Regions from separate parts of the Paenibacillus sp. VMFN-D1 genome, predicted to be linked through region 2. Evidence: riboswitches for the same ligand, from Rfam matches in the RefSeq annotation. Region 2 holds a riboswitch; each other region holds the start of a gene.
What was found. A riboswitch is a leader RNA that binds a small molecule or an ion and turns the genes downstream of it on or off. The one in region 2 is predicted to bind cyclic di-AMP.
Positions count from the first base shown of each region.

Region 1: it holds a riboswitch for cyclic di-AMP, as region 2 does, so the genes downstream of both, C7820_RS19400 (alpha/beta fold hydrolase) here and C7820_RS16110 (hypothetical protein) in region 2, are expected to answer to the same signal.
Region 3: it holds a riboswitch for cyclic di-AMP, as region 2 does, so the genes downstream of both, C7820_RS32670 (C40 family peptidase) here and C7820_RS16110 (hypothetical protein) in region 2, are expected to answer to the same signal.

Region 1 is NZ_QRDU01000002.1:844,582-849,428, forward strand. Features, by position in the region: gene C7820_RS19390 (MATE family efflux transporter) at 1-1,199, shown strand, start outside; gene C7820_RS19395 (hypothetical protein) at 1,240-1,869, opposite strand; cyclic di-AMP (ydaO/yuaA leader) riboswitch at 2,353-2,540, shown strand; cyclic di-AMP (ydaO/yuaA leader) riboswitch at 2,628-2,791, shown strand; gene C7820_RS19400 (alpha/beta fold hydrolase) at 2,975-3,790, shown strand; gene C7820_RS19405 (SDR family NAD(P)-dependent oxidoreductase) at 3,952-4,797, opposite strand.
Region 2 is NZ_QRDU01000002.1:182,468-187,314, forward strand. Features, by position in the region: gene C7820_RS16095 (urease accessory protein UreF) at 1-424, opposite strand, end outside; tRNA gene C7820_RS16100 (tRNA-Leu) at 678-760, shown strand; gene C7820_RS16105 (glutathione peroxidase) at 905-1,399, opposite strand; cyclic di-AMP (ydaO/yuaA leader) riboswitch at 1,710-1,920, shown strand; cyclic di-AMP (ydaO/yuaA leader) riboswitch at 2,043-2,215, shown strand; gene C7820_RS16110 (hypothetical protein) at 2,351-2,740, shown strand; gene kdpF (K(+)-transporting ATPase subunit F) at 2,882-2,959, shown strand; gene kdpA (potassium-transporting ATPase subunit KdpA) at 3,029-4,708, shown strand; gene kdpB (potassium-transporting ATPase subunit KdpB) at 4,725-4,847, shown strand, end outside.
Region 3 is NZ_QRDU01000011.1:17,804-22,650, forward strand. Features, by position in the region: gene C7820_RS32670 (C40 family peptidase) at 346-813, opposite strand; cyclic di-AMP (ydaO/yuaA leader) riboswitch at 818-955, opposite strand; gene C7820_RS32675 (hypothetical protein) at 1,229-2,071, opposite strand; gene C7820_RS32680 (M1 family metallopeptidase) at 2,082-4,070, opposite strand; gene C7820_RS32685 (YwhD family protein) at 4,223-4,732, shown strand.

The DNA of each region.
Region 1 (4,847 bases), 660 kb from region 2:
TTGCGGTGCTGATGTTCAATTTCGTGGCGCTCGGCTCCGCGGTCGTCATCTCGCAGTATTTGGGTGCCCGCAGGCAGCATGAAATCGGCCGGCTGGCCGGTTCCTCGCTGGCGCTGAACTTCCTGTTCGGCCTGGTCGTGAGCGTCATCGTCATGATGCTCAGCGGGCCGCTGCTGCGGATATTCGACCTCGATCCTTCCCTGTTCGGGCAGGCGGAGAAGTATTTGCTCATCGCCGGGGGCGCCCTGGTCATTCAGGCGCTGCTGACCGCCGTCACGGCCATGATTCAATCTCATGGATTAACCCGGCAGACGATGGTCGTCACAATCGGCATGAACGTACTGAATATTTTCGGCAATTACCTGTTTATTTACGGCCCTGGAGGCTTTCCGAAGCTGGGCGTCGTCGGGGTGGCGATATCCACCGCCTTTGCCCAGTGCGTCGGGCTGGCCGTCAATCTGGTGCTGCTCCGCAAGGCGGCGGGCGTCTACATCCGCTGGAACGACCTGTTCGTGTGGAGCCGTGAGCATATCGGGAAGGTGCTGCGCGTCGGCGTGCCGTCCTCGGCCGTGTCCTTGTCTTACTCCGCCAACCAGTTTGTGACCACGGCCTTTATTTCGTCGCTTGGGGCCAGCGTGCTGGCAACGAAAATTTACACGCAGAACATCATGTTCTTCGTCATGATTCTGGCTGTCTCGCTGGGCCGGGGCGGGCAGATCATCGTCGGGCAGCTGGTCGGCGCGGGCCAGAGGGAAGAGGCCTACAAGCAGGTGATCCGGAATCTGATCCGCAGCGAGCTGATCACGCTGGCGGCCGTCGCCGTGCTGACGCTGTTCCGGCAGCCGCTGATGAAGCTGTTCACGACCGACCCGGACATTATCGCGATGGGAGCGGCCTTGCTGCTGCTGAGCTTTCTGCTGGAGCCGGGGCGCAATTTCAACGTCATCCTGGAACGGTCGCTGCAGGCCGCCGGCGACGCCCGGTCCGCCATGATCGTGTCCATCACGGTGACCTGGCTCTTTAGCGTGCCGCTGACGTACCTGCTCGGCATCTATTGGGGATACGGCCTGTACGGCATCTGGGCGGCGTTTATTGCCGACGAATGGCTGCGGGGCATCCTGCTCTGGGTCCGCTGGAGGAGCAAGGCCTGGCAGCGAAAAGCGCTGGTGCAGCTTCGCAGCGAGGAGCAGGCGCTGTAGCCGCCCGCGCAGGCAGCACAAAAAAACCGCCACTCGGGGATTATCCGGGGTGGCGGTTCTTTGTGCTGGCGCCGAACAGGGACAGATATGCCGAGGAGCGGCGGATCAAGGCGCGGGTATCCGTCGGGAACTCCCGGCCGAGCAGCGGGAGGCGGTTGACGGGAGCTTTCGCCTGGACTTCCGTACCAAGGTCAGCCGTCAGGCCGGAGATCGCTAGCGACGTTCCTCCCCCGATGCGCAGCGATGCTGCAGCTCCTTCGGCGTAAGCCGTACGGTTCCGCTCGAGAAGGCCGGCATCAAGGGATCTTCCCATGTGTTCGGCTGTTGTGCGCGCGGTATGCTGCTCCAAGCGTGACCTGACATCAAGCAGCGCCATCAGCGCGAGCGGGTACTGATTGTGGTCCGGCTGCTTCAGAATGTTCATGGCCGTCGCGGTGATGGCCTCTTCCAGCGTCAGTCCGCAAATATAACGCAGGCGGCAGCCCCACCGTACCAGATCGAAGGCTTGCTTGCCTGAGCACAGCAGGCCCTCGGCAAGCCCTTCCTCTCCCGAGTAAGGCAGCTTCATAATGCCGATCCGGCAGTTTTCCAGCCAGCCCAGGCTGTGGTGCTGGTACCTTGGAAGATCGATTTCAAACAGTTCGATGGTGGAGATCAAAGCCCGGTTCATCGCGACATCCTCCTTGACCGTGATTTCATGTATACTCCCTGCCATCTTGTTCCGGATCGTCACGGCAAGTAGGGTTCCATACATGTGTCCGATTGGTAAACTATCCGCATCATACGTCCAAGGGATATCTTTGGCAAGAAGACGAGGCGGATTTTTCGGATCAAAACCAGCATCTTTCCAGCGCAAAGTCCAAAATCCCGGCAAAAAGCCGCTTTTTTTCAGCCTAGCGGCTTCAGCCCTATTCCGGCATTATTTTCCGATCCAATGGGCGGGTTCAGCCATTTGAATGGTTTCCCGCCTTCAGTTATCCAGCAAAGCTAAGGAAAGCGGTAGGAAAGGCCGTAAAACAATGATTCCTACGGATTAGGACCCGTTTTCCCATCAGATCCCCAAATAAAGCAGGGAATCGTATCGTTTCCCTGCTTTACAGTTCGCCGTCCCAGGCGTATATTCATTTCATCATCCAATAGAGTAAAATTTGCGACTTGATGAACGCTGAATTTTCCGATGAAAAGCGGGGGAACCAATCGCAGTCCTCGTCCCACGGAGCTTTATGCTGGGGCTTGCGGCTTGCAGGGGTGAATCGGAGGCAGGATAACACCTGTTTCCGTAGGGCTACTCTCACGGCCCGAATCCGTCAGCTAACCTCGTAAGCGTAGTTGAGAGCGGAGGAAACTGTGATTTGACGCATCAACACAGGGTATCTGCTCTGTGTTTTTCTGTGCGCTCATTTTGAAGGATGAAGCGTGTACATGGAATATGTCTATTCGCTGAATTTCCGCCGAAGGCGGAAAGCGGGGGAACCGGTCGTGTCTGCAGCATCCGCTGCGGGCATATGGGGTGAATCTCGAAAGTGATGAGTAGGGCTACTCTTTGGCCCGAATCCGTCAGCTAACCACGCAAGCGTATTAAGAGAGGCAGCTGTTATTCATGCAGATGGCAAGGCTTATTCAGCCTTGGATTTGGAAGCATGGAAGAGTGTCCTCTTTCCGGTGCTTCTTTTTTGTTGTTTAAAAAAGGAGAAGCATGGATTCCCAAGCGGGCGGCGCCCGCGATTTTGTACAAACAGAGAAAACAGGTTATTTGGGAGAGAGGAGAACTTGAAGTGCCCCAGATACAAGTAAACGGAACTACGTTATATTATGAAATTCACGGCAGCGGCACGCCCATCGTGTTCATTCACGGGCATTTGTCGTCCCATCATATGTTTGAGCCCCAGGTCGAATATTTCAGCAAGCGGGCGAAGGTAATCGTGCTGGACCTCCGGGGTTACGGCAATTCGGGGAAGCTTGACGTGGAGGTCGGGCACATTATGGAAACCCAATGCAGCGATCTGTGCGAGCTGCTCAATAAGCTGCATATTTCGCAGGCGACGCTGGTCGGCTGTTCCAGCGGAAGCGTGCTCGCCCAGACGTTTGCCGCCCTTCATCCGGACCGGGTCAGCGCCCTGGTGCTCGTAGATAGCTACTTCGCGGGATGCTTCGGAAAAAAGAACCATTTGCTGAATATTTGCGAGGCATGCAGCTGGCTGTCTTATTATTTGCCTGCGGAGTTTTTCCTCCGCTCGCTGCGGGTGACGTATAACCGGTGGAGACCGGTCTACAGCATCCTCCGCAAGGAGCTGTACCACAAGCGGCCGACAGAGTCGATCAAGCAGCGCATGGAGCTGCTGCGTATGGAGATGCCCGCCAATTTGGCGCGGCTGCCGATGCCTGTACTGTGCGTCGCAGGCAGCCAAAGCGAGTGGTTCGTCAAGCAAATGCAGCGGGCGGCCACCCTGTTCCGGCATGTGCAGCTGGCGACGATCGAGGATGCGATGTACCCGACCCATTTATGCCAGCCCCATGCATTCAACCGCATGCTGCTGAACTTTTTGATGGACCAGCATATTTACCGGACCCGGGAAGCCTATGGAGGATAGCCCGCGGTCATGGGATTTGCCTCCTGGAAAGAAAATCGCATCTTGAGTCACACTGGCCCTAACCAAACGATCTACTCGCTGTATTAGGCAGCAAGTTAACCGCCCGATAAGAAGGCGGTTAACTGAGCTCTAGCGAGTATTCGTTTTTTCAATGAGACTGATTATATTAAAAAGGGAGGGATGAACCGTCCATCAATATCGGTGAATCCGTATTCCTGGGCAAGATCACCAACCTGTAATACCAGTCCGTTTTTCAGTTTCACTTCATCATCCCCAGCCAGGGCTGACACCGCCCGCCCTACGTAATACGGAGACTCCGTGTGTTTCAGAGCCTCAACCTCCTTCCAATGAGCTTCATCTGTACCGAAGTTCCTTAATACCAGTTCTGTTCTCATCCAGCCAGGGGAGACCGCTACCACGGTTATTTCAGTGCTTTTGAGATCGTGAGCTAATCCGAGCACTGAGCGGTTAATGGTATTTTTGGCGAGGTCGTAATAGAAAGTTCCTAAATACTTATCCTGGTCCTGAAATGTGGTATGTACGATCAATCCAGAATCAGCTTCCAGCATAAGCGGGATCGCATAATGGTTTGTCGCTATTTGTAGGCGTACTCCATTCTGAAACATAGCATCCCACATGCTCAGCGGATATTCCCAGAATGGTTTGGATTGTAAATTCACTTCCAAGTCATGCAGTCCCCAGACGTTATTCACTAGGATATGGAGCCGTCCTTGTTCCTGTCGGATTCTCTCGATCAAAGCTTGTGTATCCTCATCACGGGTATGATCGCAACGACATGCGTAAGCCTCTCCTCCATGACTTCGAATCTCCTCCACAGTTTCATCGATACTGCCTGGAAAACCGTGTGTAGTCGTACCCCGTAAACTTCTTCCGGATACATAAACTACTGCTCCGGCTTTCCCAAGCTCAACGGCAATCCCACGTCCTGCTCCCCGGCTTCCTCCGGTTACGAGAGCGATTTTCCCAGCGAGTCTCTTCAAGTTCATCTACTCCTTCGCAGTTATTTATTTCATCATACTAAAGTAATACGTCATTA
Region 2 (4,847 bases):
AGGCATGCGCCGTGGCCAGGCAGACGGGAGACAGCTCCTTCTGCGCGAGTTCGTCAAGAACCTTTAGATTGAGCCAGGGGTACAGAGCCTGGGCCAGTTTCAAAAGTCTTCTGCCCCGTTGGCGCACCGCTTCATCATTTTCATGGGCAGCGATTCTTCCGAGGATGTACCGGTCAATCCGGGCGATCTGACGGATATCCCGTTGGTCGGCAGCTGCGTAAATCGCCAGAATGGCCGCGCCGTCTTGGCGGACCAAACGATTCATCATCGGATGAAGGATGAACCCTTCCAGCTCTTCCTGGCTCTGGATGCGCCCTTCTGCAATCCGGGTTTGGAGGTCGAACACATGGCTGAAGCCTCCGACCGACAAGTCGTTATCCAGCGTTTGCACGTAATCGAGCAGTTTGGTGCTTTTGTCGTTCAACGCGGTCACCTCCATTTTGTTGTGGTAATAAATATTACATGAATTGCGAAGTTAAATCATCGATCACTATTATTTGTAAGTTAATATTACATAAATATTGTGATTTGTCAATGTTAGGGCGACTTAATCACTGTTTTTGTTGTTTTATGTGTTATATAATATTACATGGATGGTGTTTTAATGTATTTCCCTTTACAATTCGGATGATTTTGTGTATAATAAAAAAGTTCGCTAAATGAACTTTGGATATTATGCGGTAGTGGTGGAATGGCAGACACGCTATCTTGAGGGGGTAGTGGGCGTACGCCCGTGGAGGTTCGAGTCCTCTCTACCGCATCTATGAACACAGAAAGAAGCTTCCTTGGAGAAATCCAGGGGAGCTTCTTTTTTTGCTTATTGCATTTTCGTATATTTCGGGGTCCCGCAAAGCTAGTGAATTCGGATCGCAGCAAGTAGCGTTATTTTGTAGGGCTGATTTGCCTATTCGCTTTTTCCGGATGCAAGCAGCTTACGGATGTCGTTTTCGATTTTGTCCGGTGTCGTTTTGGGCGCGTAACGCTTGATGACCCTGCCCTTGGAATCGACCAGGAACTTGGTAAAGTTCCACTTGACCGCTTTCGATCCGAGCACACCCGGCGCTTCCCGGGTCAGGTATTGAAACAGTGGATGGGCGTTGCTGCCCTTGACGTCGATCTTCTCAAACATCGGGAACGTGACCCCGTAATTCATCTGGCAGAATTCGCCGATCTCCTCGCTGGTACCCGGCTCCTGATTGGCAAACTGGTTGCTCGGAAAGCCGAGAATTTGAAAATGATGGTCGCGGAACTCGTCGTACAGCTCCTGCAGCCCGCGAAACTGCGGCGTAAATCCGCATTTGCTGGCCGTGTTCACGATCAGCAGCACGTCACCTTCATATTCCTTTAACGATACCTCTTTGCCGCGCAGCGTGTTCACTTGAAAATCATAGACGCTCACTGCCATCCTCCTCCTTTTGTACTGCTATGAATCATCATCCAGCCGAAGCATTTACCAAGCACACAATTTAATTTTAAACGATTGAACTGTAAAGTCAATGCGGATATTCCTGCGAGCCAGTGTCCCCGAATGACCTGGATTCCATAAATGCGTCAAATCGGGAGCATGGAAGAGGTAGAAGTCAAAAAGCCAAAATGTAAGCGCTAATAAGGTCCTGAATGTTCCAAAATTCGCGGTTCATGATTTTTAGACTGCCTTTACAGCTTGGAAGGAGCGGGTGTATGATTCAGAGCGTATTCAATACAGTTTCCATTACTAATCGCTGAGTTTCCGCAAAAAAGCGCGGAAATCGGGGGAACCAAACGCGTGCCATGGAGCAGCGAACCGGTGTGAGAGTCGGGGGTCTGCTGCCAGCCGCAGGGGTGAATCCCGGCTACGGATGCCATGGATCCGGCCGGGTAGAGCGACTCTCACCGCTCGAATCCGTCAGCTAACCTCGTAAGCGTCGTTTGAGAGAGGAATGATGAAACTTGCGACCCGAATAAACTTTCGGATCACAGGGGGATCAGCTGGCCTCTGTGTTTTTTTTACCCTTTTTTAGCTTACTGGAACAAAAGAGAGCATTCATCACAATCACATACACTTATCAATAACGCTTAATTTCGGCCGGATACGGCCGGGAGCGGGGGAACCACAGCGGCCGCCTGGAATGGAAGCCGCCGGGGTGAATCTTTCCGGTACGGTAAGTACCGGAAGGTAGGGCGACTCTCACGCCCGAATCCGACAGCTAACCTCGTCAGCGTAACGGGAGAGGCAGCACTTGTCGTGCGCATTTTGAATATAGGACGATCCTTCATATTCGTCCACATTCAAGAAGCCGCGGGAAAGGTCCTTCTTTCCCTGCGGCTTCTTTTGCGTATTCGCGGCTGCCGCACAGGAGGAGCCTTTGAAATGGACAACGTCGTCATCGTGACCGCGCCGAACGAGGCGGGACGCAATTTTATCAAGCTGCTGATGTATTGGAAGAGGCCCTTTGCCGTTCTGACCAACAGTGCCCGGGAGGAACGCCTTTTGAGAAAAATGGGGGTGCAGAGGATCATCCGGCTGAATACGAATCACGCGGAGGATTGGGTGGTGCCCGAAATAGAGGTCGGCAAAATCTTTCTGTTTGAAAGCAGCCTCAACCTGACCTGCCGCTATTTGCAGATCTGCCGTCCCTGGACGTCGGAACCGGTATATGTCATTACGCAGAGGGGCAGCTCACCCGGCATTTACCGGGGGCTTGGTGCAGATCACATCATTTATACCTTAAACGGCGAAGTCGGATTTTTACTGAAATAAAGATGATTCTAACCATGCAAAGGAGAGACCGGAAACGATGATGGATGTATATATGATACTTGCGCTCGCTGCCACCTTTGGCGTGTTCTTGTTATTTCTTCATTGGTGCGGCCGAGTGGTGGAAGAAGGGGGCAAAGACCAATGATTGTCGTTGGGGCATTCGCCGTGCTTGTCTTTATCTATTTGGTTTACGCCTTGATCCATCCGGAAAAATTTTGACCGGTATTTTAAATCTGTAAGCCTCAAGGGGCCAAAACAGAACATGCTCGTAAGAGGGGGAAGCCAGCCTTGGATATTTTGCAAATTTGTATCGTCATTTTCGTGCTCCTGCTGCTCGTGAAGCCGGTAGGCACTTACGTATATCATATGTTCTCCAATGAACCGAACCGGACGGACCGGATTTTCGGCGGCGTAGAAAGAGTTCTATACCGGATCATCGGGCTGAAGCAGCGGGGCAGCATGAATTGGAAAAAGTACGCGCTCAGCATGATCACAACCAATATCTTTCTGGTAGCGATCAGCTATATATTGCTGCGAACGATGGGCGCCCTTCCGGGCAACCCGAGCGGCATCGGCAATATGGAGGCGAGCCTGTCCTTCAACACGGTCATCAGCTTTATGACGAACACGAACCTCCAGCATTACAGCGGAGAGAGCGGCATGTCTTATTTTGGCCAAATGATCGTCATCACGATGATGATGTTTACCTCGGCAGCCTCGGGCCTGGCTATCGCGATTGCTTTTATGCGCGGCATCACCCGCAGGGGTGAGGGGCTCGGGAACTTCTTCGAGGATTTTATCAAGGCGCATGTCCGCCTGTTCGTGCCGCTTGCCCTCATCGTAACCCTGGTGCTGGTCGGGCTCAAAGTGCCGCAGACGCTGGAGCCGATGCGGGCCGTGCAAACGCTGGGAGGCGGCGTGCAGCAGATTCCGCTGGGTCCTGTAGCCTCGCTGGAATCGATCAAGCACCTCGGAACGAACGGGGGAGGCTTCTTCGGTGTCAACTCGGCCCATCCGTTCGAGAACCCAAGCCCGCTGACCAACGTAATCGAAATTCTCAGCATGTGGACGATTTCGGCGTCACTGCCTTACACGTTCGGACGGTTCGCCCGGAACAAGAAGCAGGGCTGGATGATTTTCAGCGTCATGATGACGCTGTTCGTAGCGTTCCTGTGCCTGACGTATTTCTCGGAAAAAGCCGGCAACCCGCTGATCAACCAATTGGGAATCAACAGCACGGCCGGCAGCATGGAAGGCAAGGAGGTGCGCTTTGGCATCGCGCAGTCCGCGTTGTTCACAACCGTCACCACCGCCGCAACGACGGGGTCGGTCAACAACATGCATGATACGCTGACGCCGCTGGGAGGACTTGCGCCCTTGGCCGAAATGATGCTGAACGTCGTGTTCGGCGGCAAGGGGGTCGGTTTCGTCAATATGATCATGTATGCAATCCTCGGCGTATTTATCTGCGGCCTGATGGTTGGCCGGACGCCGGAATTTCTGGGCCGGAAGATCGAAGCCCGGGAGATGAAGCTGATCGCGGTGGCGATTCTGATGCATCCCTTCATTATTCTTGCGCCGACGGCGATTTCGTTTATGACGCATCTGGGAACCGACGCCTTCTCCAATCCTTCGTATCACAGCTTGAGCCAGTCGCTCTATGAGTTCACCTCCTCGGCGGCGAATAACGGCTCCGGGTTCGAGGGATTGGCAGACAATACCGTATTCTGGAACGTCAGCACCGGTCTGGTGATGCTCCTCGGCCGATATATTTCGATTATCGCACTGCTCGCCGTTGCAGGTTCGCTGGCGGTGAAGCAGAAGGTTGCCGAGACCCAGGGTACCTTCCGGACGGACAACAAGCTGTTCGCCGGCATTTTGACCGGAACCGTGCTGCTGATCGGAGCATTGACGTTCCTTCCGGTCCTCGTTTTGGGGCCGGTCGCCGAATTTTTAACACTTAACTAAAGAGGTGGAGCAAGTCATGAGCGGACAACGCAAAAGTATGCTGTCTGGCGGCATTGCCAAACAGGGACTGAAAGACAGCTTTATGAAACTGAACCCGGCCGTAATGATGAAAAATCCGGTTATGTTCGTTGTGGAGGTC
Region 3 (4,847 bases), on a different contig from region 2:
CGTTCGCAACTTTGTGTCAGGTAAAGATTACAAAGTTGTTACTATCGCTGGGACTATTGTAACAAAGGAATCGGACTTTGGCAATTGTTTCTAACAGAAAAAGAAGATTTGTAGGAAAATTTATAGGAAATGATGTTTATTTGTTGGACGAGTGGGTAAAAGAAATGACAAGGGTGGAAAAAACAGGAGAAAACCGTGGATTTACTCATGTAAAAATTTTTTTTGAATTGCTGTTACCTTTTGGGTGGTTCGTACGTCTAATAAGTAACAACAAACCCGCGGGGCGATTTCGGCAAAAATCAGCGGCGCGGGTTGTTCTGGATATGCATTGTTTTCGAGAGATAATCAATTGTAAACCGCAGCTTGGTATTTGGCCGTACTCATGACCCGTTTGGCGCCAACGTAGCGGTTGGCGTAGTAGCTTTGGCTCAGTTTGCTGATGGTAACGCCTTTCGAAGAGGACGCGTGTGCGAATTTTCCGTTGCCGATGTAAATGCCGACATGGGAAACGCCTGCGCCTAGAGTGTTAAAGAAAACCAGGTCTCCTGCTCTCAGCTGGCTTTTGGAAACAGCGGTACCTGTTTTATACTGCGCAGCAGATTGACGCGGGAGGGTTAACCCCAGCTTTTGGTACACGTAACGGGTAAAACCGGAGCAATCGAAGCCGTTCGTAGTTGTTCCGCCGGTTTTGTAAGAAACGCCGATCGTGTTGTTAACGATGTGATTCAGAGATGAATCCGCAAATACGCTGCCGGTGCCCATGGAGAACGCAAGTGTAAGGCCCAGCGCTGCGGCTGCCAACTTCTTCTTCAAAAAAATAAACCCCTTCCAATGCCTGCGAGGTTAGCTTAAGGATTCGGTAGAAGGTCCCCTATGATCCCTCTGTAGCGAGATCAATTCACCCAAAATTGGATCCCCCGCTTCCTGGTGCCCGGGAATTCGGCTCGTGATGATTGCACCGGAAATGGACATGCTGACAAGTTACCTATAATCGTACATACCAATCAAATGAACGGACAAATGATGAAATCAGTTACAGCAAAGTCAAAATCGTTACAGCAAAGATTACAAAGTTGTTACTAAGTTCGTACTCGGATTATTTTAACAGAGGATTTATACTTTGGCAAATGGTTAACAATCATTTTACAACAAAAACCCCGCCTCTTTTCAACAGAAAGAGACGGGGTTCTTCTTTTATCAGCGGATTAAAGTGATGACAAAATTTTAACTATTCCGAAATATTTTTTTTCGTACGGTTCATTTGCTGATGCCACAAATCATATTGGGAGGAGATATTCCATAATTTAAAGATACAGCTGACCATATGATAGCCCTGTTGGATAATCAGGGTGGCAAGCCCTGCCCAGATCAGAGAGACGCTGCTGGTAATGCCATACAAGAGCAGGCTGACCGCGCCCAGCAGAACGGATATGCCGATGACCGGCAGCGCGCTTCGCAGGCAGATCCAGAGTGAGGAGAACATGCTGGTTCCACCGGTTTTGCCAAACTGCATGAACAGAATCATCTGATGGACGATGTAGCAGTACAGAAGCCAGACTGCCATGTACGGGATGCAGTGAAGCAGCTGGGCATGGTTTTGGATCGCGCTGAGCAGGATTGGATACATCTTCGGGATCATCCAGTATAACGGAGCGGCGATAAGCACCCATTCGATCAGGTGAAAAAGAAACACCGTTTTGCCGTGCAGCTTCATGCCCTGGAAGAAAAACAGTCCGCGTTCCCCCTGATGCTCCCGGTGCAGGCCGTAGAAGATACCCGCGTGGATAAAAGGGGTCAGCAGCACGCGTAGGGCGACCATCCCCAACAAAACCCATAGGTAGGTATGCACGGTGCTGCTTTGGGTCAAGCTCATTTGTCCCTCCACATAATAGAGGACCTGGCTGAGTTCGGTCGGCGGGGGATCGGGATACCGCATCAGCAGCGGCACGACCGCCGAATCGATCAGACGGTACAGGAAGTAGCCCCAGAGCAGCTGGTACAGGAACATGATGATCATGACATAAAATTGGTCTTTGACGCTTTTCCAACCGTTAACAATATAGGATTTCACTGCTCTCACCTCACCAGGACAGACTTCCAAGCAGGGTTTCAATCAGCTTGGTAATGCTTACGTTCCAGCGGAGGAGCACTTTATGATCCATGTCCGCCTTCAGGTAGTTGTTCACATGTTTGTTTTCCAGCACGACCGTATAGCCGGGATCGATCATGGCCCAGGCCAGCGGGGAGCTGTATGTCAGCTTGAACTGGGTGCTGGCGTTCTTTACGTCCCAAACCTTTTTGATCTGATGCCCGTCCGTAAATGTGAACAGAATCGGCACCTGCGGCAGATCGCCGCCCTTTTTGCTGACCTTCACCATAGAATCGTAGCGGGGCTGCGCCGAATCCTTATCCTTGCGCACCGTAATTTCATCGACCGAAAAATCGGCCATCTGGCTGCCATATACATATTGATCGAAGAAGGTCTGCCACGACTTGCCGGTTACCTGTTCGACCACCTTTTGAAAATCAGCCGTGGCAGGATGTTCGAAACGGTATTTCTTCGCATAGGTGGACATGATTTTCTTCATGGTCTGGGCGCCGGTCAGCGTCTCCATTTCTTTCAGGACCATCTTGCCACGGTAATACACGTTCAGCGCATATTGATTCTGCGACGTATATTTCCAGGCGTCCTGGGTCAGCGGCGCAGGCGAAGCGATGAGCGAGGACTGGATCGGCAGATTGGGGATGACGCCGTATTCCTGCTCCATCAGCTTATCCTCAGCGTAGGAGGTGAAGCCTTCGTCCAGCCAGGCCTCCTCGAACTCGTTGCTGGCGATCATGCCGTAGAAGTACTGATGGCCGATTTCATGGATGACGGTCCGCTCGAGGTCGTAACCCGGGGAGTCGTCCTTGGCCCCGAAGGCCGTAATCAGCGTCGGATACTCCATGCCGCCTGCCCCATTGCCTGCTTCGGGCGGAACGACGATAGACAGGGTGGAATACGGATACTTCCCGTACCATTTGCTGAAATATTTAAGCGCGGCCTTGGCGGCGTAGAAATAGCGCTCCTTCAAATCCTTGTGGGCGGGATCGAGATACAGCTTGATCCGGACCCCGGGCACCTCCGCTGAAGAGAACGGCTCCTCGGCGACGATAAAGTCGGGGGATGCGGCCCAGGCAAAGTCATGTACGTCGTCGGCGTAGAACTGATAGATCTTCTCGCCGTTCTTGATCTGTGAGTTCTGTACCGGGAAACCGGTTGCGGCCACCGTGTAGTTCTTCGGTACGTGAATGCGGACGCTGTAAATGCCGAAATCGGAGTAGAATTCCGAATTGCCGTGGTACTGGTGCAGGTCCCAGCCCTCGCTCGTCCGGCCGCGCGTTCCCACGGGCTCGTAGACGGCGATTTTGGGGAACCACTGCCCGGCCATGACAAAGTTGCCGGCGGTCCCCATTCGGGCGAAGATTTTGGGCAGTTGGACTTCGAATTGCATGGTCAGCGTGATGCTTTCGCCTGGTTTCACCGGCCGCGGAAGACGCACCTTCATCAAGGTCTTGTCCTTCGTATTGCCGTCATCCGGCTGCACGTATTGAATCCGGTGCATCAGCGACAGACCGTCGGCAGTCTTCATCGCAGTCAGGGTCATGGACCCAAAGCCGTCGGCAGGCATCGTGTCATTGCGCAGCTTACCGCCGGATTCCTTCATAAACGTCGTATCCATGGAAGCGAAGGCGTTCGGATAGAGGTGAAAATACAGCTCGTTTACCGTTTTTTTGCCGGGATGAGTCCAGGTCAGGGTCTGGGTTCCTTTAATTACCCGGCTATCCGGATCAAGGGTCGTATCGATGTGATATTCCACCACCCGCTTGCTGAGCACCTCCGCGGTCGGCTGCTGGACGCTCTCCATCGGTGACGGAGGCTTGTAAGCCGCTGGAGGCTTGGCCTTATCCGGAGCGTAGGAAGGCATGGACTCGGGCGAATCCTTAAAGACGAACCACAGTGTTCCCGTAATCAGGAGTACAAGAACGAGAAAGGATAAAAAGACGAGTTTGGCGCGTGCTGGGGCCATATACGAATACCTCCCGTTGACAAGCATCTACAGCATGTATATGTTGGCTTTCCAGCGATTATTAGTTAAAATAAAATTAAGTTGGACGGGTATCCACAAATCGCGGAGGCGCAGCGCAGCGTTTCTGTTTTCAAATAGGAGGAACATCGGAAATGGACAACAAGGAACAGGTAGGCAAGAAGCCCATCGCACTGAATATCGTCAGCGGCAAGAGCAAGCACAAGATGGGTTTTGGGGCAGGCTCTATCGATCTGAACAACATTTCTCCAGTCATTATCGACCGCGGCGAAGCCGTCATCGATATCGGAGCGATGCACGCCAAGAGCAAGCCGGAGCGCCGCATTCGCTTTACGCCGAACCGGGAGGAAGTCCCGAACGGACGCCAGGTGTGGATCGTATGGGTCGCGGTGGACCGGAACGAGGATGGACAATTCTACGGCGGTGCCACGGCCAGTGAGATGTGGATCGATGAAGAAGAGAGACGGGGCTGGAAAATCCTTGCCGATCACGTGAACCGGATGGATGCCGCGCTGAAGCGGAAATTTATGCTGGACGAATTGGGATCTGAGGAAAAGACGCTGCTGAAGAACCTGCTGGTGTCGCATAATGAGCAGTGGTGGGAAGCTTCGCCGGATGAGCTGAAGAAGGCGCTGGAGGTATAGCGTAAATCGCGGGCTCTCCTCGTTATAAGAACAAAGGACCTGTTCCTGCTGACGGATGTATCGATCCGTGGGCAGGGCAGGTCCTTTTTTGCATGGCATGAAGGGTCATGGTCTC